2 regions of the Kitasatospora sp. NPDC030952 genome follow, and region 1 is predicted to be linked to the other one. Evidence: riboswitches for the same ligand, from Rfam matches in the RefSeq annotation. Region 1 holds a riboswitch; the other holds the start of a gene.
What was found. A riboswitch is a leader RNA that binds a small molecule or an ion and turns the genes downstream of it on or off. The one in region 1 is predicted to bind glycine.
Positions count from the first base shown of each region.

Region 2: it holds a riboswitch for glycine, as region 1 does, so the genes downstream of both, gcvT (glycine cleavage system aminomethyltransferase GcvT) here and gcvP (aminomethyl-transferring glycine dehydrogenase) in region 1, are expected to answer to the same signal.

Region 1 covers NZ_JBVIFM010000022.1:138,679-148,530, reverse strand. Annotated here, with positions in the region: gene ftsR (transcriptional regulator FtsR) at 1-482, shown strand, start outside; gene ACZ47G_RS31140 (bifunctional nuclease family protein) at 581-1,057, shown strand; gene ACZ47G_RS31135 (MerR family transcriptional regulator) at 1,282-1,926, shown strand; gene ACZ47G_RS31130 (SanA/YdcF family protein) at 2,028-2,750, shown strand; gene ACZ47G_RS31125 (DNA polymerase IV) at 2,823-4,208, shown strand; gene ACZ47G_RS31120 (MFS transporter) at 4,358-5,851, opposite strand; gene ACZ47G_RS31115 (PRC and DUF2382 domain-containing protein) at 6,067-7,134, opposite strand; glycine riboswitch at 7,359-7,462, shown strand; glycine riboswitch at 7,464-7,595, shown strand; gene gcvP (aminomethyl-transferring glycine dehydrogenase) at 7,700-9,852, shown strand, end outside.
Region 2 covers NZ_JBVIFM010000003.1:43,971-53,822, reverse strand. Annotated here, with positions in the region: gene ACZ47G_RS07895 (hypothetical protein) at 1-166, opposite strand, end outside; gene ACZ47G_RS07890 (L-serine ammonia-lyase) at 364-1,731, opposite strand; gene glyA (serine hydroxymethyltransferase) at 1,930-3,198, opposite strand; gene gcvH (glycine cleavage system protein GcvH) at 3,282-3,662, opposite strand; gene gcvT (glycine cleavage system aminomethyltransferase GcvT) at 3,761-4,897, opposite strand; glycine riboswitch at 5,141-5,246, opposite strand; gene ACZ47G_RS07870 (enhanced serine sensitivity protein SseB C-terminal domain-containing protein) at 5,434-6,240, shown strand; gene ACZ47G_RS07865 (enhanced serine sensitivity protein SseB C-terminal domain-containing protein) at 6,356-7,291, shown strand; gene ACZ47G_RS07860 (ABC transporter permease) at 7,773-8,762, shown strand; gene ACZ47G_RS07855 (ABC transporter substrate-binding protein) at 8,830-9,852, shown strand, end outside.

The DNA of each region.
Region 1 (9,852 bases):
ACCTGGACGCGATCGAGCGCGGGGAGGCCCCGCCCGCCCTGCCGGCCGCCGAGGCCCGGCCCGGGCCGATGGAGGAGGCCGACCGGGAGCTGGTGGCCTCGGCCGACGTCCCCTCCGGGGTCCGGCTGGGGCGGGCCGAGCTGCTCGCCGCCGCCGAGGCCGGGGAACCGGAGCTGGCGGAGTGGGAGGCGTACGGGCTGGTCGTGCCGGGCCCGGACGGCGGGTACGACGGGGAGGCGCTGCAGGTGGCCCGGTTGGTCGCCGAGCTCGGCCGGTACGGGCTGGAGCCGCGGCACCTGAGGGCCATGAAGGCGGCGGCGGACCGCGAGATCGCGCTGGTGGAGCAGGTGGTGGCGCCGCTGCGACGGCACCGGAACCCGCAGACCCGGGCGCACGCCGAGGCCACCGCGAGGGAGCTGGCGACGCTGTCGGTGCGGCTGCACGCGGCCATGGTCCAGGCCGGTCTGCGCTCTCGGGGATAGCCCCTGCGGCGTCCCTCGCACGGACCGGTGCACCGCGTTGACCAGCGGCGTCGGCCCTGCGCTTTCATATCCGGGGTCGTAGCCATAGGGTTGCCTGTGTGAATGAGCTCGACGTCGTGGGTGTCCGAGTGGAGATGCCTTCCAACCAGCCGATCGTGCTGCTTCGGGAGGTCGGGGGAGATCGATACCTGCCGATCTGGATCGGCCCCGGCGAGGCGACCGCGATCGCCTTCGCCCAGCAGGGCATGACTCCGGTGCGCCCGCTGACGCACGACCTGTTCAAGGACGTCCTGGAAGCGCTCGGCCAGCAGCTCACCGAGGTCCGGATCACCGACCTGCGGGAGGGCGTGTTCTACGCCGAGCTGGTGTTCGCCGGCGGGGTCGAGGTGAGTGCCCGGCCGTCCGACGCGATAGCGCTCGCCCTGCGCACCGGTACGCCGATCTACGGGAGCGAGGAGGTGCTCGCCGAGGCGGGCATCGCGATCCCGGACGAGCAGGAGGACGAGGTCGAGAAGTTCCGCGAGTTCCTCGACCAGGTGTCGCCCGAGGACTTCGGGGGCGGCGGCCCGCAGTAGCGCGGACGGGCCTCGTCAGCCGTTGCGCGCGCCGTTTTGCCAAAAACCGTCCATCTACCCACACTAGGGGCACGAAAAACCACTCTCCTGAGTGATGTGGTCTGTCGGGCCCGGCGTGGCGATCGTTGACGGGTCATAGGGGACTGCCTACCGTCAGGAGTGGCTGTCCGGGTGGCCGATGCCCGCAGTCGGGTTGCCCGCAGCACGAGTGGACGGAGGTAGGCATGAGCAGCACCGGCGATGACGCGGCCGTGGGAGGCCTGTGCGCCGTGCACCTTCCGCGCACCGCCCGCACCGTGTCCGACCTGCCCAGGACGGGCAGGTTCCCGGCCGTACAGCCGGGGCAGCCCGCGATCGAGCGGCTGGCCCCGACGTCCGAACTGATCGGCTTCCGCGGCCCGACGGCCTGTGCGGCGGCCGGCATCACCTACCGCCAGTTGGACTACTGGGCCCGCACCGGACTGCTGGAGCCCAGCGTCCGCACCGCGTACCCGGCGACCAGTCAGCGGCTCTACAGCTTCCTCGACGTCCTGCTGCTGAAGATCGTCAAGCGGCTGCTCGACGCGGGCGTCTCCTTGCAGAACATCCGGGTGGCCGTCGCCCATCTGCAGTCCGCCGAACAGGCCGACCTGGCCGGGCTGACGCTGATGTGTGACGGTGCGACGGTGTACGAGTGCACCACGCCGCAGCAGGTGGTCGATCTGCTGAAGGGTGGTCAGGGGGTGTTCGGCATCGCGGTGGGAGCGGTCTGGCACGAGCTGGAGCTGACCCTCGGTCGGCTGCACGCGGAGCGGACCGACACCGGCGAGACGCTGGTCGGCAACGATCCGGCGGACGAGCTGGCGCAGCGGCGCAACCGGGCGGTCTGACCGGGCGATCGTTTTCGACGGGGCCGTGGGCCCGGACGGGGAACCGTTCCGGCTCACGGCCTCGTCGTGTTGCCTGGTGAAAGCGATCGAGGGAGGGGCACGTGGAGGTCGGCGCCGGGATATCGGAGCTGGTGCGGCGTCGGGCCGGGGGGCTCCGGGCGCGGCTGCGGGAGCGCCGGACGCAGCGCAGGGTCTTCCAGGCGGCGACGCTGCTGTGCTCGCTGGCGCTGGCGCCCAGTGCCTGGCTGTGGATCGCGGCGGGGGACCGGGTGGGCACGGTGGAGAGCGCGCCCTCGGCGCCGGTCGCGGTGGTCTTCGGCGCCGGGCTGGACCAGGGCAAGCCGTCGCCGTACCTGGAGCACCGGCTGGTGGCGGCACTGGACCTGTACCGGGAGGGCAAGGTGAAGGCCGTCCTGGTGACCGGGGACAACGGGCGGACCGAGTACGACGAGCCGGACGCGATGTACCAGTACCTGACCGAGCACGGGATCCCGGCGGACCGGGTGGTGCGGGACTACGCCGGCTTCGACACCTGGAACTCCTGCACCCGGGCGCACCGGATCTTCGGGGTGGACCGCGCGGTGCTGGTCAGCCAGGACTTCCACGTCCGGCGGGCGCTGGCGCTGTGCGAGGCGGCGGGCATCCGCTCGTACGCGGTCGGTGTGCCGGAGCTGCACGACAACACCTGGCTGTACGGCGGGCTGCGGGAGGTCGCCGGGGCGGGAAAGGCGGCGGTGAACGTGTGGCTGCGGCCGGACCCGGTGTTCCTCGGGCCCACGGAGGACGGCATCCCGAAGGCGCTGGCCCAGGCCGCGAAGCGGTAGCGGCGAGCGGCCGGCCGTGGGGCGTCGGCCGGGTTCGTACGCACTGTCGGACCCGTGCGCGATGATCGGCGGGTGCGATCTCTGCCGAGCATCATCCACCTCGACATGGACGCCTTCTTCGCGGCGGTGGAGCAGGCGGCCAAGCCGAGCCTGCGCGGCAAACCGGTGGTCGTCGGCGGGCTCGGCGGGCGCGGGGTGGTGTCCACGGCCTCGTACGAGGCGCGCACGTTCGGGGTGCACTCGGCGATGCCGATGGCGCAGGCGCGGCGGCTGTGCCCCAACGCGGCGTTCCTGGCCGGGCGGTTCGAGGCGTACCGGCAGAACAGCGAGATCGTGATGGGGCTGCTGCGCGAACTGTCGCCGCTGGTGCAGCCGCTGAGCCTGGACGAGGCCTTCGTCGACCTGGAGGCCGGTCCGTACGGTCCGGCGCTGACGGAGGCGGACCACGAGACCGGGGAGCAACTGGTACTGGCCCTGGCGGAGGACCTGCGGGCGGACATCCAGCGGTTCACCGGGCTGACCGGCTCGGTGGGGGCGGCGGGCTCCAAGCTGATGGCGAAGATCGCCTCCGAGCAGGCCAAGCCGAACGGGCTGGTGCTGATCGAGCCCGGGCAGGAGCGGGCCGTGCTCGGGCCGATGCCGGTCCGGGCGCTGCCCGGGATCGGGCCGGCCACCGAGCAGGTGCTGCGGCGGGCCGGGCTGAGCACGGTGGCCGACCTGGCGGAGGCGGGGGAGGCGGAGCTGGTCCAGCTGCTCGGGCGGGCGCACGGCGCCGGGGTCTTCCAGATGTCCATAGGACTGGACGAGCGGCCGGTGGTGGCCGACCAGGACGCCAAGTCGGTCTCGGTGGAGGACACCTACGAGGTGGACCTGGCCGACCGGGACCGGGTGCTGCGCGAGGTGGAGGCGCTGGCCGGCCGGTGCGTGCGGCGGCTGCGGGCGGCCGGGCGTTCGGGGCGGACGGTGGTGCTCAAGGTGCGGCGCTTCGACTTCTCGACCCTGACCCGCTCGGAGACCCTGGGCGGGCCCACCGACGACCAGGCGGTGATCACCGCGACGGCGCGGCGCCTGGCGGAGCAGGTGGACATCACCGGCGGGGTCCGGCTGCTCGGGGTGGGCGTGGCCCAGCTGGCCGACTACACCCAGGAGGACCTGTTCGCCCAGGCGCTCCGGGAGGAGGCGGCGGAGCACGCCGAGGTCGCCGAGGCGGCGGTGGCCGAGGAGGAGCCGGAGGAGCCCGTGGTGCGGCGCTGGATGCCCGGACAGGACGTCCGGCACGCCGAGTGGGGGCCGGGCTGGGTGCAGGGCAGCGGGGTCGGGCGGGTGACCGTGCGGTTCGAGACGCCGTGGAGCGGGCCGGGGCGGGTGCGGACCTTCTCGGTGGACGATCCGGAGCTGGAGCCGGCCCGGCCGCTGCCGCTGCGGCAGGCCGAGGAGCCCGCCGGCGACGGGGAGTGAAGCGGGAGAACGCGGAACGGCCCCACCCGGTAGGAGTACCGGGTGGGGCCGCATACCGTGCCGGTCCCCGGACGGTCGTGATGCCCTCGCGACCGAGCGGAGGCCGGGCCCGCGCGTCCTGTCCCTGAGCGCGCGGGCCGGACGCCTCGTCAGGCGTCGGTCTTGGCCAGCTCGGGGCTGGAGTCCTGCCGGGCCGAGCCGCCGGCGACGGCGGTGACGGCCGGCTTGACGGTACGGATCAGGAAGGGGACGACGCCGGCGATGACGCAGATGACGGCCGTGGTCCAGAACGCGTGCTTGTAGGCGTCCAGGGTGGGGATCTGCACCGGCAGCTTGATCGGGAACTTCATGGTGTCACCGGTCAGGATGGCGGTCATCACGGCGGTGCCGATCGCGCCGCCGACGGTGCGGAGCACGGAGTTCATGCCGTTGGCGATGCCGCTCTGCTCGACCGGGACGGCGCCGTTGATGAAGGCGGGCATCGCGGCGAAGGCGAGGCCGATACCGAGGCCGAAGATGGCGGAGGCGGTGTAGATGTCGCCTTCGGCGCTGTGGCGCAGCGCCAGGTAGGCCATCGCGATCGCGCCGAGGACGCCGCCGAGGACCAGCGGCAGGCGCGGGCCGCGGCGGGCGATCAGCACGGCGCCGACCGGGGCGGCCACCATCGAGCCGATCGCGGACGGCAGCAGCATCACGCCGGCGTGCAGGACGGTCGCGGTGAAGCCGTAGTGGGCCAGCTTCTCCGGGGTCTGGGCGAAGTTGCTGATGACCATGAACGAGCCGTACATGCCGAAGCCGATGAGCAGACCGGCCAGGTTGGTGAAGGCGACGGCCGGGCGGCCCATCATCTTCAGGTCCACCAGCGGGTGGGCGACCTTGGTCTCGATGACGCCCCAGATCAGGGCGACCACGGCGGCGACGGCGAACAGGCCGAGGGTCTTGGTGGAGGTCCAGCCCCAGTGGTTGCCCTGGCTGACGGCGACCAGCAGCGCGGAGAGCCAGGCGGCCAGGGTGATGGCGCCGAGCGGGTCGGCGCCGCCCTCCTTGTCGACGACCGGGTCGGACGGGACGCGGAAGGCGACCAGGGCGACCGCGAGCAGGCCGAAGGCCAGGCCCATCCAGAAGATCGACTTGTAGTTCCAGTGCTCCAGCAGCAGGCCGGTCGCGACCAGGCCGAGGCCGGAGCCGACGCCCATCGAGGCGCTGATGGCGGCGACGCCGCCGGTCACCTTCTGCTTGGGCAGCTCGTCACGGACGATGCTGATCGCCAGCGGCATCACGCCACCGCCGGCGCCCTGGAGGACGCGGGCGACGATCAGCCAGGTGAAGGAGTGGGTGCTGACCGCCAGCGCCGAACCGGCGACCAGGCCGGCCAGCGAGATCAGCAGCATGGGCTTGCGGCCCCGGAGGTCGCCGAAGCGGCCCAGCAGGGGAGTCAGCACGGCCGCGGACAGCAGGTTGGCGGTCATCAGCCAGGTGATGTTGGAGCCGGAGACGTCCAGTTCCTTGGCCAGCGACGGCAGGATCGGTACGACCGCGGTCTGCACCACGCTGAACGACAGCATCGCCAGGATGAGGGCCGGCAGGACCCGGGCGTTGCTCTGCTTCTCGGCCGCGGTGGTGGGCTGTGGTGCCTCACTCACGGTTGCTTCCTCCCGTACATAGTGAATGAACTGAAGTAACTGTGCAGGGAGATACTTCAGAGTGTCAAATATCGAGTGGTTAAGGTTTGGCAAAGGGGAAGGCTTTGCCTTCGGCGGACCGGGCGTTGACGGCCGGTCGGGTGGGCTCGGCGCGGGGGCGGGCACGGCGAAGGGCCCCGGACCGGAGTCCGAGGCCCTTGCTGGTGCGGGGTCGGTCAGACCAGGGGGCGCAGCGCGGACGGGCGGGCGCCGTCGATGACCGGGGCGTCCGGCTCGGCGGCCGCGGCGGTGTCGTCGTGGACCTCGACGTTCTCGCGGCGGAGCTCGTCCTGGACGACCTCCTCCGCGGTGTAGCGCTCCACCACCAGGCGGACCCGCTCGATCGGGGCGAGGTACTTGCGGACCACCGGCCGCTCCTCACGGAGGGTGACCTCCTCCACCGCCTCGGCGATCTCCTTCTCGGTGAGCGAGGCGCGCTCGGCGTCGCCGACCGGCATCCGCTCCACCCGGACCCGCTCGCGGACCACCGGGACGCGGCGCTCGACCTGCTCGCTGGTCACGTACTTGCGCAGCTTCGCGGTGCCCAGGACGTGCCACTCGGTGGTGATGTCCAGGCGCTCCTCGCGGCAGGTGATCTCGACCGGGCCGTTGGGGGCCGAGGCGGCGGCGGTGCCGGTCGGATCGACCGCGGACGGGACCGGCTGGTGCTTCGGCTCGACCACCGGGGTGGCGGTCGGCGCGGTCACCGTGCCGTTGGCGACCGGTGCGGGGGTGCTGAGGGTCCGCACGTGGGCCTCCGTGGCGGTGTCGGTGCTGGTGGTCGTCGCGGTGGCGACGGTGGTCATGGTCGGGCCGGGTTCGGGGGAGTGGAAGGCGAGCGGCTTGGCGACCGCGGCGGCCGTGGTGGTGCCGAAGTCGAGGTCGGGCTGGGCCGCCCGGGCGGGCTCACCGTTGGCCGGGTGGCCGTCCGCCGGGGTGTCGAGCCCGTAGTAGCGGTAGAGCTGGAGCTCCTGGGCGGGCGAGAGGTGCTGGCCCACGCCGAAGTCCGGCGAGTCCTTGACCAGCGACTTGTCGTAGGGCACCCGGAGTTCTTCGCCGGAGAACTCGCTCGTGGTGAGCGGGACGAAGGCGTCCCGGCCGAAGATGCCGGTGCGGACGGCCGCCCACTCCGGCCGGCCGGTGGCGTCGTCGAGGTACACCTCGTCGATCGTGCCGATCTTGTCTCCGTTGCGGTCGACCGCCTTGTGGCCGATGAGGTCTCGGGGGTCGATGTCGGTCTGCACTCTTTCCTCCAAGCGCTGCGCCTGCGGAACTCCCGCAGGTAAGGCGGCCGGAGCACCCGTCCCGTCCGCCACTTCACACCAAAAGCCATGAACCGGACGTGCGCGACCGGGGTGCGGCCGGACGGGTCCGCGCTGCTCCGTACGGGGGACGCGCGTAGACCCGGAGTCGACCCGACGCACCCGTGATCGCAGGGCCGCCCGCTGGTACCCTGGGCCGCGACCGCCGAGCCCGCTCGGGAGAGTCCCCGACAGCGAAAACCGCTGGTCGAGGCGCCGAAGGAGCAACTCCTCCCCGGAATCTCTCAGGCATCCGTACCGTGCGGGATAGGTCACTCTGGAAAGCAGGGCAGGAGCGTCGGCGCGGGAGCCGGCGATCACCACCCTCACCGACGGTGCAAGCCGACGGAGCGCCACAGCGCGACGTGCGGGCGAAGCTCTCAGGTCCCGATGACAGAGGGGGAGGCCTTTCGGGTCCGTCCGCCCAGGCCGGTCCGCTGTCCGCAGCGGCGTCGGCCGGTCGGCGTGCGTACCCCCGCCGGTCCGTGACCAGGAGGCCTCGACCACCATGAACGCCCAGCCGAACGCGGGACGCCCCACCAGCGCCTCGACCCTCACCGAGCTTGAGCTGGCCAGCCCCTTCGAGAACCGCCACATCGGCCCCGACGCCGCCGCGCAGGAGAAGATGCTGGCGTCCGTCGGCTACGGCTCGCTGGACGAGCTCGCCGCCACCGCCGTTCCCGAGGCGATCCGTTCCATCACCGCCCTGGACCTGCCCGCGGGCCGCAGCGAGGCGCAGGTCCTCGCCGAGCTGCGCGAGCTGGCCGGCCGCAACCAGGTGCTCCAGCCGATGATCGGCCTGGGCTACTACGGCACCTTCACCCCGCCGGTGATCCTGCGCAACGTCATGGAGAACCCGGCCTGGTACACGGCCTACACCCCGTACCAGCCGGAGATCTCGCAGGGCCGCCTGGAGGCGCTGCTCAACTTCCAGACCCTGGTCTCCGACCTGACCGGCCTGCCCACCTCCGGCTCCTCGCTGCTGGACGAGGGCACCGCGGCCGCCGAGGCGATGGCGCTGGCCCGCCGCGTGACCAAGGTCAAGGGCGGCGTCTTCCTGGTCGACGCCGAGACCCTGCCGCAGACCGTCGCGGTGATCAACACCCGCGCCGTGCCGACCGGTGTCGAGGTCGTCGTCGCCGACCTGTCCGGGGGCATCCCGGCCGAGATCGCCGAGCGCGGCGTCTTCGGCGTGCTGCTGCAGTACCCGGGCGCCACCGGCGTGGTCCGCGACCTCACCCCGGTGATCGAGCAGGCCCACGGGCTGGGCGCGATCGTCGCCGTCGCCGCCGACCTGCTGGCGCTGACCCTGCTCAAGTCCCCGGGCGCGCTGGGCGCCGACATCGCCTGCGGCACCTCGCAGCGCTTCGGCGTGCCGATGGGCTTCGGCGGTCCGCACGCCGGCTACCTCTCGGTGCGCGCCGAGTACGCCCGCTCGCTGCCCGGCCGCCTGGTCGGCGTCTCCGTCGACGCCGACGGCAACCGCGCCTACCGCCTGGCGCTGCAGACCCGTGAGCAGCACATCCGCCGCGAGAAGGCCACCAGCAACATCTGCACCGCCCAGGTGCTGCTCGCCGTGATGGCCTCGATGTACGCCGTCTACCACGGCCCGGACGGCCTGGCCGACATCGCCCGGCGCACCCACCGCTACGCCGCCGCCCTCGCCGAGGGCCTGCGGGCCGGCGGCGTCGAGCTGCTGCACGGCGAGTTCTTCGACACCGTCACCGCCGTCGTCCCGGGCCGCGCCGCCGAGATCGCCGCGGCCGCCCGCGCCAACGGCATCAACGTGTTCCAGGACGGCGAGGACCGGATCTCGGTCTCCACCGACGAGACCACCACCCGCGAGCACCTGGCCGGCGTCTGGGCCGCGTTCGGCGTCCCCGCGGTCGAGGTCGCCGAGGCCGCCGACGCGCTGCCCGCCGCGCTGCTGCGCGCGGACGAGTACCTGACCCACCCGGTCTTCCACAGCCACCGCTCGGAGACCGCCATGCTGCGCTACCTGCGCCGCCTGTCGGACCGGGACTACGCGCTGGACCGCGGCATGATCCCGCTGGGCTCCTGCACCATGAAGCTCAACGCCACCACCGAGATGGAGGCGGTGACCTGGCCGGAGTTCGGTCAGCTGCACCCCTTCGCGCCGGTCGACCAGGCCGCGGGCTACCTGACCCTGATCCGCCAGCTGGAGCAGCAGCTGGTCGAGGTCACCGGCTACGACGCCGTCTCGATCCAGCCGAACGCCGGCTCCCAGGGCGAGCTGGCCGGCCTGCTGGCCGTCCGCGCCTACCACCACGCCAACGGCGACACCCAGCGCGACGTCTGCCTGATCCCGTCCTCGGCGCACGGCACCAACGCCGCCTCCGCGGTGATGGCCGGCATGCGCGTCGTCGTGGTGAAGACCCTGGTCGACGGCGACGTGGACGTCGAGGACCTGAAGGCCAAGATCGAGCAGCACCGCGACAACCTGTCGGTGCTGATGGTCACCTACCCGTCGACCCACGGCGTGTACGAGACCCAGATCACCGACATCTGCGCCCTGGTGCACGAGGCCGGCGGCCAGGTGTACGTGGACGGCGCCAACCTGAACGCCCTGGTCGGTCTCGCCAAGCCGGGCAAGTTCGGCGCGGACGTGTCGCACCTGAACCTGCACAAGACCTTCTGCAT
Region 2 (9,852 bases), on a different contig from region 1:
GCAGGTACCAGCCGCCGCCCGCGAGCACCCCGGCCAGCACCCCGGTGCCGGCGGCGATCAGCACCCGCACCCACCGGCGCCGCAGCGGCCCGACCAGCGACGGCACCAAGGGCGGCGGTGCCAAGGGCGGCGGCGGTCGGCGCGGCTCCGGCGGCTGGAACGACATCCGTCTCCCCTCCGGCGTGGACCGACCCGCCGCGATTATCGCGCCGCCGGCCCCGCCACGACCAGAGGGCGGCCGGGGAGCACCCGGGGAGCATCCAGGGAGCACCCAGGGAGCGCCAAGAGACACGAGTGGCCCCCGGACGGTACGGGGTTCCGCCCGGGGGCCACTCGTCACAATCCCTGGTCAGTGCACGGCGATCAGCACTCGATGACGTTCACGGCGAGGCCGCCGCGCGAGGTCTCCTTGTACTTGATCTTCATGTCGGCCCCGGTCTCCTTCATCGTCTTGATCGCCTTGTCCAGCGAGACGTGGTGGCGCCCGTCGCCGCGCAGCGCCATCCGGGCCGCGGTGACGGCCTTGACCGACGCCATGCCGTTGCGCTCGATGCAGGGGATCTGGACCAGGCCGCCGACCGGGTCGCAGGTGAGGCCGAGGTTGTGCTCGATGCCGATCTCGGCGGCGTTCTCGACCTGCTCGGGGGTGCCGCCGAGGACCTCGGCGAGGCCGCCCGCGGCCATCGAGCAGGCGGAGCCGACCTCGCCCTGGCAGCCGACCTCGGCGCCGGAGATGGAGGCGTTCTCCTTGAAGAGCATGCCGATGGCGCCGGCCGCGAGCAGGAAGCGGACGATGCCGTCGTCGTCGGCGCCCGGGATGAAGTTCAGGTAGTAGTGCAGGGTGGCGGGGATGATCCCGGCCGCACCGTTGGTCGGGGCGGTGACCACCCGGCGCCCGGAGGCGTTCTCCTCGTTGACCGCCATCGCGTAGAGGGTGACCCACTCCATCGCGTTGGCCGGCCCGATCCCCTCGGCGCGCAGCGCCCGGGCGCCCGCGGCGGCCCGGCGGCGGACCTTCAGGCCGCCCGGCAGGATGCCCTCGCGGCTCATGCCGGCCCGCACGCACTCCTGCATCACGGACCAGATCTCCAGCAGCCCGGTGCGGATCTCCTCCTCGCTGCGCCAGGCCTTCTCGTTCTCCAGCATCAGGCCGGAGATCGACAGCCCGGTCTCCCGGCTGAGCCGGAGCAGTTCGTCGCCGGTGCGGAAGGGGTACTTCAGCACGGTGTCGTCGGGCTTGACCCGGTCCGCGCCGATCGCGTCCTCGTCCACCACGAAGCCGCCGCCGACCGAGTAGTAGGTCTTCTCCAGCAGCGCCGAGCCGTCCGCCGCGTACGCCCACAGGGTCATCCCGTTGGCGTGGTACGGCAGCGAGCGGCGCCGGTGCAGGACGAGCTGGTTGTCGGTGTCGAAGTCGATCGGGTGCTCGCCGAGCAGGTTGAGGCGCTTCTCGGCGGTGATCCGCTCGACGTCCTTGTCCGCCTGGTCGACGTCGACGGTGCGGGGCGAGTTGCCCTCCAGGCCCAGCAGGACGGCCTTCGGGGTGCCGTGGCCGTGGCCGGTGGCGCCCAGTGAGCCGTACAGCTCGGCGCGCACCCCGGTCACCCGGTCCAGCAGGCCTTCGGAGCGCAGGCGGCGGGCGAACATCCGGGCGGCGCGCATCGGGCCGACGGTGTGGGAGCTCGACGGGCCGATGCCGATGGAGAAGAGGTCGAAGACGCTGATGGCCACGGGGACGTCCTTGTCTGGGTCTCGTGGAAGGACAAAGCGGGTGCATGGGACGGGGCACCGCGCGCGTACTGTCCAGTGTGCGCGGTGCCCCGGAAACGGCAGGTGGCCGGGCGCCGTGAGGCCGGTCACCCTCCTCCGACGATCCGACGATCAGAAGACCAAGCGGTCAGATGGCCAGACGGCCGGAGGATCAGACGATCAGAGGTTGGGGTAGAGCGGGTACTTCTCGGCCAGGGCGGTGACCCGGGCCTTCAGCGCGGTGGCGACGGTCTCGTCGAAGGCGGGCTTGAGCGCCTCGGCGATGATGTCGGCGACCTCGCGGAAGTCCTCGGCCTGGAAGCCGCGGGTGGCCAGGGCCGGGGTGCCGATCCGCAGGCCCGAGGTGACCATCGGCGGGCGGGGGTCGTTCGGGACGGCGTTGCGGTTGACGGTGATGCCGACCTCGTGCAGCCGGTCCTCGGCCTGCTGGCCGTCGAGCTGGCTGTTGCGCAGGTCGACCAGGACCAGGTGGACGTCGGTGCCGCCGGACAGCACGGACGCGCCGGCCTCGGCGACGTCGGCCTGCAGCAGGCGCTCGGCGAGGATCCTGGCGCCGTCCAGGGTGCGCTGCTGGCGCTCCTTGAACTCCTCCGAGGCGGCGACCTTGAAGGCGACGGCCTTGCCCGCGATGACGTGCTCCAGCGGACCGCCCTGCTGGCCGGGGAAGACCGCGGAGTTGATCTTCTTGGCGTACTCGGCCTTGGACAGGATGACGCCGCCGCGCGGGCCGCCCAGGGTCTTGTGGGTGGTGGTGGTGACCACGTCCGCGTACGGCACCGGGTTCGGGTGCAGGCCCGCGGCGACCAGGCCGGCGAAGTGCGCCATGTCGACCATGAGCAGCGCGCCGACCTCGTCGGCGACCCGGCGGAACGCGGCGAAGTCGAGCTGGCGCGGGTAGGCGGACCAGCCGGCGATGATCAGCTTCGGCTGGTGCTCCTTGGCCAGGCGCTCGACCTCGGCCATGTCGACCTGGCCGGTCTTCTCGTCGACGTGGTACGCGACCACGTTGTAGAGCTTGCCGGAGAAGTTGATCTTCATGCCGTGGGTCAGGTGACCGCCGTGGGCCAGGTTCAGACCCAGGATGGTGTCGCCCGGCTGGATCAGCGCGAACATCGCGGCGGCGTTGGCCTGGGCGCCCGAGTGCGGCTGGACGTTGGCGTGCTCGGCGCCGAACAGGGCCTTGATCCGGTCGATCGCGATCTGCTCGACCACGTCGACGTGCTCGCAACCGCCGTAGTAGCGGCGGCCGGGGTAACCCTCGGCGTACTTGTTGGTGAGCACCGAACCCTGGGCCTCCATGACCGCCACCGGGGCGAAGTTCTCGGAGGCGATCATCTCCAGCGTGGTCTGCTGGCGGTGCAGCTCGGCGTCGACCGCGGCGGCGATCTCCGGGTCGAGGGCGTGCAGGGACTGGTTGAGAACCGTCATGGTGTGGTCTTCCCGGGGAGGAGAGCGGAGGGACGGTGGGGTGCGGGACGGACCGCCGTGCTGCGGCCCGTCCCGGCGGGGGCTCAGCCCTCGGCGTGGGTGAGCGCGTCGTACTCGGCGGCGCTGAGCAGCGTGTCGGTGGCCTCCACGCGGACCTTGAACAGCCAGCCGCCCTCGAACGGGGCGCTGTTGACCAGGCTGTTGTCGTCCAGGACGTCCTGGTTGACCTCGGTGACCTCGCCGGTCACCGGGGAGTACAGGTCGCTGACCGACTTGGTCGACTCCAGCTCGCCACAGGTGTCGCCGGCGGTCACGGTGTCGCCGACCTCGGGGAGCTGCACGTAGACGATGTCACCGAGGGCGTCGGCGGCGTGCTTGGTGATGCCGACCGTCGAGACACCGTCCTCGGCGGCCGTCAGCCACTCGTGCTCCTTGGTGTACTGCAGGTGCTGGGGGTTGCTCATGGCGTCATTCTCCAGGATGGGAAGCGGGTACGACGCAGCGGGCCGCCGCGCGGACGGCTCCGACGTGCGCCTATGGGAAAACCGGGGTCGGCAGGGCCTCAGCGGGCGCGCTTGTAGAACGGCAGCGCCACGACCTCGACCGGCTCGTGCTTGCCGCGCACGTCCACCGCGACGGCGGTGCCGGGGGCGGCGTGGGCCGCGTCGACGTAGGCCATCGCGATCGGCTTGCCCAGGGTCGGGGACGGCGCGCCCGAGGTGATCCGGCCGATCGGGGCGCCGTCGGCGGAGACCACGGTGTACTCGGCGCGCGGGACCCGCTTGCCCTCGGAGACCAGGCCGACCAGCACCTTCGGTGCCCCACCCTGAGCACGCAGCGACTCGGCCGCGGCGGCGGCCTGCTCCAGCGCCTTGCGGCCGACGAACGCGCCCTCGTTGGTGGTCTTGTCGAAGCGGACGACCCGGCCCAGGCCGGCGTCGAACGGGGTCAGGTCGGTGGACAGCTCGTGCCCGTACAGCGGCATGCCCGCCTCCAGGCGCAGCGTGTCGCGGCAGGACAGGCCGCACGGGACCAGGCCGCGGCCCTCGCCGGCGGCGGTCAGCGCCTGCCAGACCGGCTCGGCGTCGACCGGCCGGCAGAAGATCTCGAAGCCGTCCTCGCCGGTGTAGCCGGTGCGGGCCAGCAGCACCTCCTTGCCGGCCACCTGGGCCGGGAGGATCGCGTAGTACTTCAGGCCGGGCAGGTCGGCGTCGGTGGTCTCCGCCAGGATGGCGGTGGCCTCCGGGCCCTGGACGGCGATCAGCGCGTAGGTGTCGCGGTCGTCGGTGACGACGGCGTCGAAGCCCTTGGCGCGGGCGATCAGCTCGTCCAGCACCAGCTGGGCGTTGGAGGCGTTGGCGACGACCAGGAAGGCGTCCGCGCGCAGGCGGTAGACGATCAGGTCGTCCAGGATGCCGCCGTCCTCGGCGCAGATCATGGTGTAGCGGGCGCGCAGCTCGCCGAGCGCGGAGACGAAGCCGACCAGCGCGTGGTCCAGCATCTCGCCGGCCTGCGGGCCGGTGACGGTGATCTCGCCCATGTGCGAGAGGTCGAACAGGCCGGCCTTGGTGCGGACGGCGAGGTGCTCCTCGCGCTCGCTGCCGTAGCGCAGCGGCATGTCCCAGCCGGCGAAGTCGGTCATGGTCGCGCCGAGGGCGCGGTGCAGCGCGTCGAGCGCGGTCAGGCGGAGGGACGACATGGCCAGGAACTCCTCGGTCGGGGCACTCAGGGGCGCGCGCCGGACCGGACCCGCTCGGGGCCGACCCCGCGCGCGGGCATGCGGCGGCGTGGGTCTCCCCATCTGTCGTCGAACCTGAGAGCTTCGCCGCCCGCCTGCCCTCAGCCGGTGCCAGCATCGGCTGGTTCCAGCATCGGGGACAGGGCGGCGGCTTGCACCGTGGGTGGGCGTACGGCGGGGCCGTACGCCGCTTTCCAGATGTGCCTAACCCGCGCGGTAGGGGGGCCTGAGAGATTCCGGGGAGGACTTGCTCCTTCGGCGCCGGCCGTGCCCCGATGAGGGGCACTCCGGGCTCTCCCGCGCGGGTTCGAGCGGCCGGTGTGGAGTTGTGGGGGCCCGCGGCGCATGCCGTCGGACGCGCACATCATGGCACGTCCTCGCGGAGGAGGGGAGAGGGGACCCGGTCACACGACGCCAAGGCGAACACGGGCCCTAAACTCTTGCGCGTCGGCGCAGCAGTGGGCGGCCGACCCGGCGGCAGGCCGGATCGGCGGCGCATGGAGTACCCGGTGGAGCAGCAGCAGGGGTGGGGCGGGCCGGAGGCGGCGCCGTCGGGCGGCGCGTGGCCGGCGAACGAGCTGGAGCAGGTGCTGACGGCCGCGCTGGGCGACCCGGGGGCGACCCCGCGGGTGGTCGAGGTGCTGGCCCGCAGCCAGGTGTGGATCCCGCTGCCGGCCGGGGGCGACCCGGCCGGGCAGGGGCTGGACCTGCCGACCATCGAACTGGCCGGGGCCCCGTACGTGCCGGTGTTCTCCTCCCAGGAGGTGTTCCTGCGGCAGGCGCCGGGGATGGCGTTCGCGGTCGCGCCGGCCTGGGAGTTCGCCCGCGGGCTGCCGCTGGGCGTGGGCATCGCGGTCAACCCCGAGGCGGCGGTGGGCATCCCGGTGCCGCCGCAGGGGGTGGCCGAGCTGCGCCGCGGCCCGCGCGGGGACCGCTGGGAGCACACCGAGAACGCGCCGGAGGGGCCGACCGGTGGCCGGGTGGCGCTGCGCGAGCCGGTTCCGGGCGAGGACCCGGAGTACTTCCTGGCCGCGTGCCGGGCCGAACTGTCGTCCCTGCCCGGAGTGTTGACCGCGCGCCGGGCACTGGCCAGCATCGAGGGCGAGCCGACGGTGATGTTCGTGGGGGTCCAGCTGGATCCGGCGGCCCCGGCCGACCCGGGCGCGGTGAACGAGGCGCTCGGGCGGGCGCTGGGAACCGCGCCGCTGCCGGGGGGCGTCCACCTCGTGCTGCTCGACCTCGCCGACGACCCGGTGGTCGAGTGGCTGCTGACCCGGGTCATGCCCTTCTACTCGCGGGTGTGAGCGGGGATCGTTCACAGGCACGTCGCCGTGGCGGCGGCCGGTGCGGCGCCATAGGGTGCGTGCAGGCGGCTGACGGGCCGGCGGGTTCAGGAAAGAGGCGCGGCGAGGTGGGCGCATGAGTGCGGGAACGGGAGCGGGCGGGGTGCCGGGGCCCTGGGGCCAGGCACCGGCCGGGCACCCGGCAGCGGATCCGGGCGTGTTGGAGCAGGCTCTGCGCGAGGTCGCGCCGGAGCGCTACGACGCGTACGAGCGGCTGCTGCACGCGCTGGCCGAGGGCCGGGTCTGGATGCTGCTCTGGCACGGCACGCCGGGCAGCCCGGACGCGCAGTACGGGAACATGGAGATCAGCGGCCACGGTTACGCGCCGGCCGTCACCTCGCCCGAGCAGCTGACGGCCTCCGGCTGGGCGCGGGCCCATGAGGTCATCTCCGGGCGGGAGATCGCCGCCTCGCTGTACCGCACCCGCTGGGGCCTGTGGCTCAACCCGCACGCGCCGGGCGGCGGGGTGGGGGTGCCGTGGGCGGACCTGCGGCGGGTCGCCGCGGGCCTGGACCGGCTGCCGGCCGGGCCGTTGAAGCTGAGCGAGCCGCAGGTGAACGCCCAGCAGTTCTTCGCGCTGCTGGAGCGGCAGGCCGGCGAGGTGCGCGCGGTGCGGGCGCTGCGCCGGGCCTGGGTGCAGCCGGCGGTGGGGGAGCCGTACCTGGCGATCGGCCTGGACCTGTACGAGAGTTCGCCGCCGGCCGTGGAGGCGGTGCGGGCGCTGATGCAGCGGGCGATCGCGGTGGCCCCGGAGGGGCTCGCGGTGTCCACGGTGGCGATGGCGGACGAGTACGACCCGGTGGCGCTGTGGATGCGCGCGAACGCCCGGCCGTTCTTCGACCGGGAGGCGGGCCGGCCGCCGACCGGTCCGTACCCGCCGGTGCCGCCGCCGTACCCGGGGCAGTCGATGCCGGGGCAGCCGACCCCGGGGTGGACGCACGGCGCCCAGCAGTCCGCGCCGGGTTGGGGTCACCAGCCCCAGCGACAGTGGCCCGGCTACCCCGGCCGCTGATTGCCGAAACCGGTTGCCGAGACCGGTTGCCGGACCAGTTGCCGAAATCTCCGACACGAAGCCGACTTGATGCGCCATCAGGTCGGCTTCGGTGCTTTCCGGACGAATCTTCCATCGCCGTCGATGACGCATCTTGACATGGCTCTCGCACCCGTGTGAAGAGGTATATGCCGAAGACCGGGGAGGTGCATGCGGGCAGATCACAGTTGGGCATCTGTCGCTTGGCAGGGCTGGCGCAAGCCAGTTCGGATGGCAGAGAGTTCTGCGCAACGCACCGCGCGTACTGGGAACCCCACGAAGGTGAACGCGCAAGCCGACCGCTCGATCCATGCGACGCCCATCCCGCATGGAGGCAGTGCCCGTGCACGACGCACTGCCGCGACCACCTGCTCCTAGCACCTCCGCACGTCCGCAGCCGTACCGCCGAACCGGCGCCCGGCACCCGTGGGCCGGCCACCGTCGGCGAGGGGACCAACTGACCATGACCGCACCCATCACTACCGCCGGGAACGAACCCGAGGCACCCGCCTCCCCGAGCCCGGCCAAGACGATCGAGGGCCGCTCCCTCGGTCGGATCGCCTGGACCCGCTTCAAGCGGGACAAGGCCGCTGTCGCCGGCGGCATCGTGGTGATCCTGCTGATCCTCCTGGCCGTCCTGTCCGGGCCGTTGGAGTCGCTGTTCGGGCTCAACCCCGACCAGCCCAACCCGGACCTGCTGGACGCCGACCTCGGCGGACTCCCGCTCGGGGACTGGGGAGGGATGAGCGGGGACCACCTGCTCGGCGTCGACCCCCTGCAGGGCCGTGACCTGCTCGCCCGCGTGGTCGACGGCTCCTGGGTCTCCCTGCTGGTCGCCTTCGGCGCGACCCTGCTGTCCAACACCATCGGCACCGTGCTCGGCGTGATGGCCGGCTACTACGGCGGCTGGGTGGACACCCTGATCAGCCGGCTGATGGACGTCTTCCTGGCGTTCCCGCTGCTGCTGTTCGCCATCGCGATCTCGGCCTCGCTCCAGGGCGGCGCGTTCGGCCTGCACGGCCTCCCGCTGCACATCCTGGTGCTGATCTTCGTGATCGGCTTCTTCAACTGGCCCTACATGGGCCGGATCGTGCGCGGACAGACCCTCTCGCTGCGCGAGCGGGAGTTCGTGCACGCGGCCCGCAGCCTCGGCGCCCGCGGCCCCTTCATCCTGTTCAAGGAGCTGCTGCCCAACCTGGTCGGCCCGATCCTGGTCTACTCGACCCTGCTGATCCCGACCAACATCCTCTTCGAGGCCGGGCTGAGCTTCCTCGGCGTCGGCATCCAGCCCCCGCAGTCCTCCTGGGGCGGCATGCTCGCCGACGCGAAGAACTACTACCAGGTGGACCCCCAGTACATGGTGGTCCCCGGTGTCGCGATCTTCATCACCGTGCTCGCGTTCAACCTGCTCGGCGACGGGCTGCGTGACGCCCTCGATCCCAAGAGCAACTGACCCGAGAGCAACTGACCCGAGCGTCAGGCCCTCCCTCCTCCACATCCTCAAGGGGTTGATCTCACCCATGCGTAGGTCCCGTACCGCCGTGCTGACCGCCGTGGCTGCCGCCGCGGTCCTGGTCGTCACCGGCTGCTCCTCCAGCACCAAGGGCAGCGGTGGCAGCTCCTCCTCGGCCGGCTCCAACGACAGCAGCGGCGGCGGCGCCGACGCGGCCACCAAGCAGATCGTCAACGCCTCGGACAAGAAGGGCGGGACGGTCACCTACGAGATGAAGGGCACCCCGGACTCCCTCGACCCGGGCAACACGTACTACGCGTACATCTACAACTTCTCGCGCCTGTACGGCCGTCCGCTGACCACCTTCAACCCGGCGGCCGGCGCCGACGGCAACAAGCTGGTCCCGGACCTCGCCGAGTCGCTGGGCCAGCCCAGCGCCGACGGCCTGACCTGGACGTACAAGCTGCGGGCCGGCCTGAAGTACGACGACGGCACCGCGATCACCTCCAAGGACGTCAAGTACGCCGTGGAGCGCTCGAACTTCGCGCCCGAGGTGAACTCCAACGGTCCGACGTACTTCCACGACCTGCTGGTCGACAACCCGGACAAGTACCAGGGCCCGTACAAGGACAAGACCGGCGACCTGAAGTCGATCGAGACCCCGGACGACACCACGATCGTCTTCCACCTCCAGCACCCCTTCGCCGACTTCGACTACCTGGTCAGCGCCCCGCAGACCGTGCCGGTCCCGCAGGCCAAGGACACCGGTGCCGACTACGTGAAGCACATCGTGTCCTCGGGCAGCTACAAGTTCGAGTCCTACGAGGACGGCAAGCAGGCCGTCCTGGTGCCGAACACCAACTGGGACAAGAGCACCGACCCGATCCGCAAGCAGCTGGCGGACAAGATCGTGCTCAAGATGAACATCGACCAGGCCACCATCGACAAGGACCTGATCGCCGGCAACGCCCAGGTCGACCTGGTGGGCGGCGGCGTCGACCCGCAGACCCAGGCGCAGATCCTGCGCGACCCGAAGCTCAAGGCCAAGACCGACAACGCCTACGGCGGCCGCCTGGTCTACATGGCGATC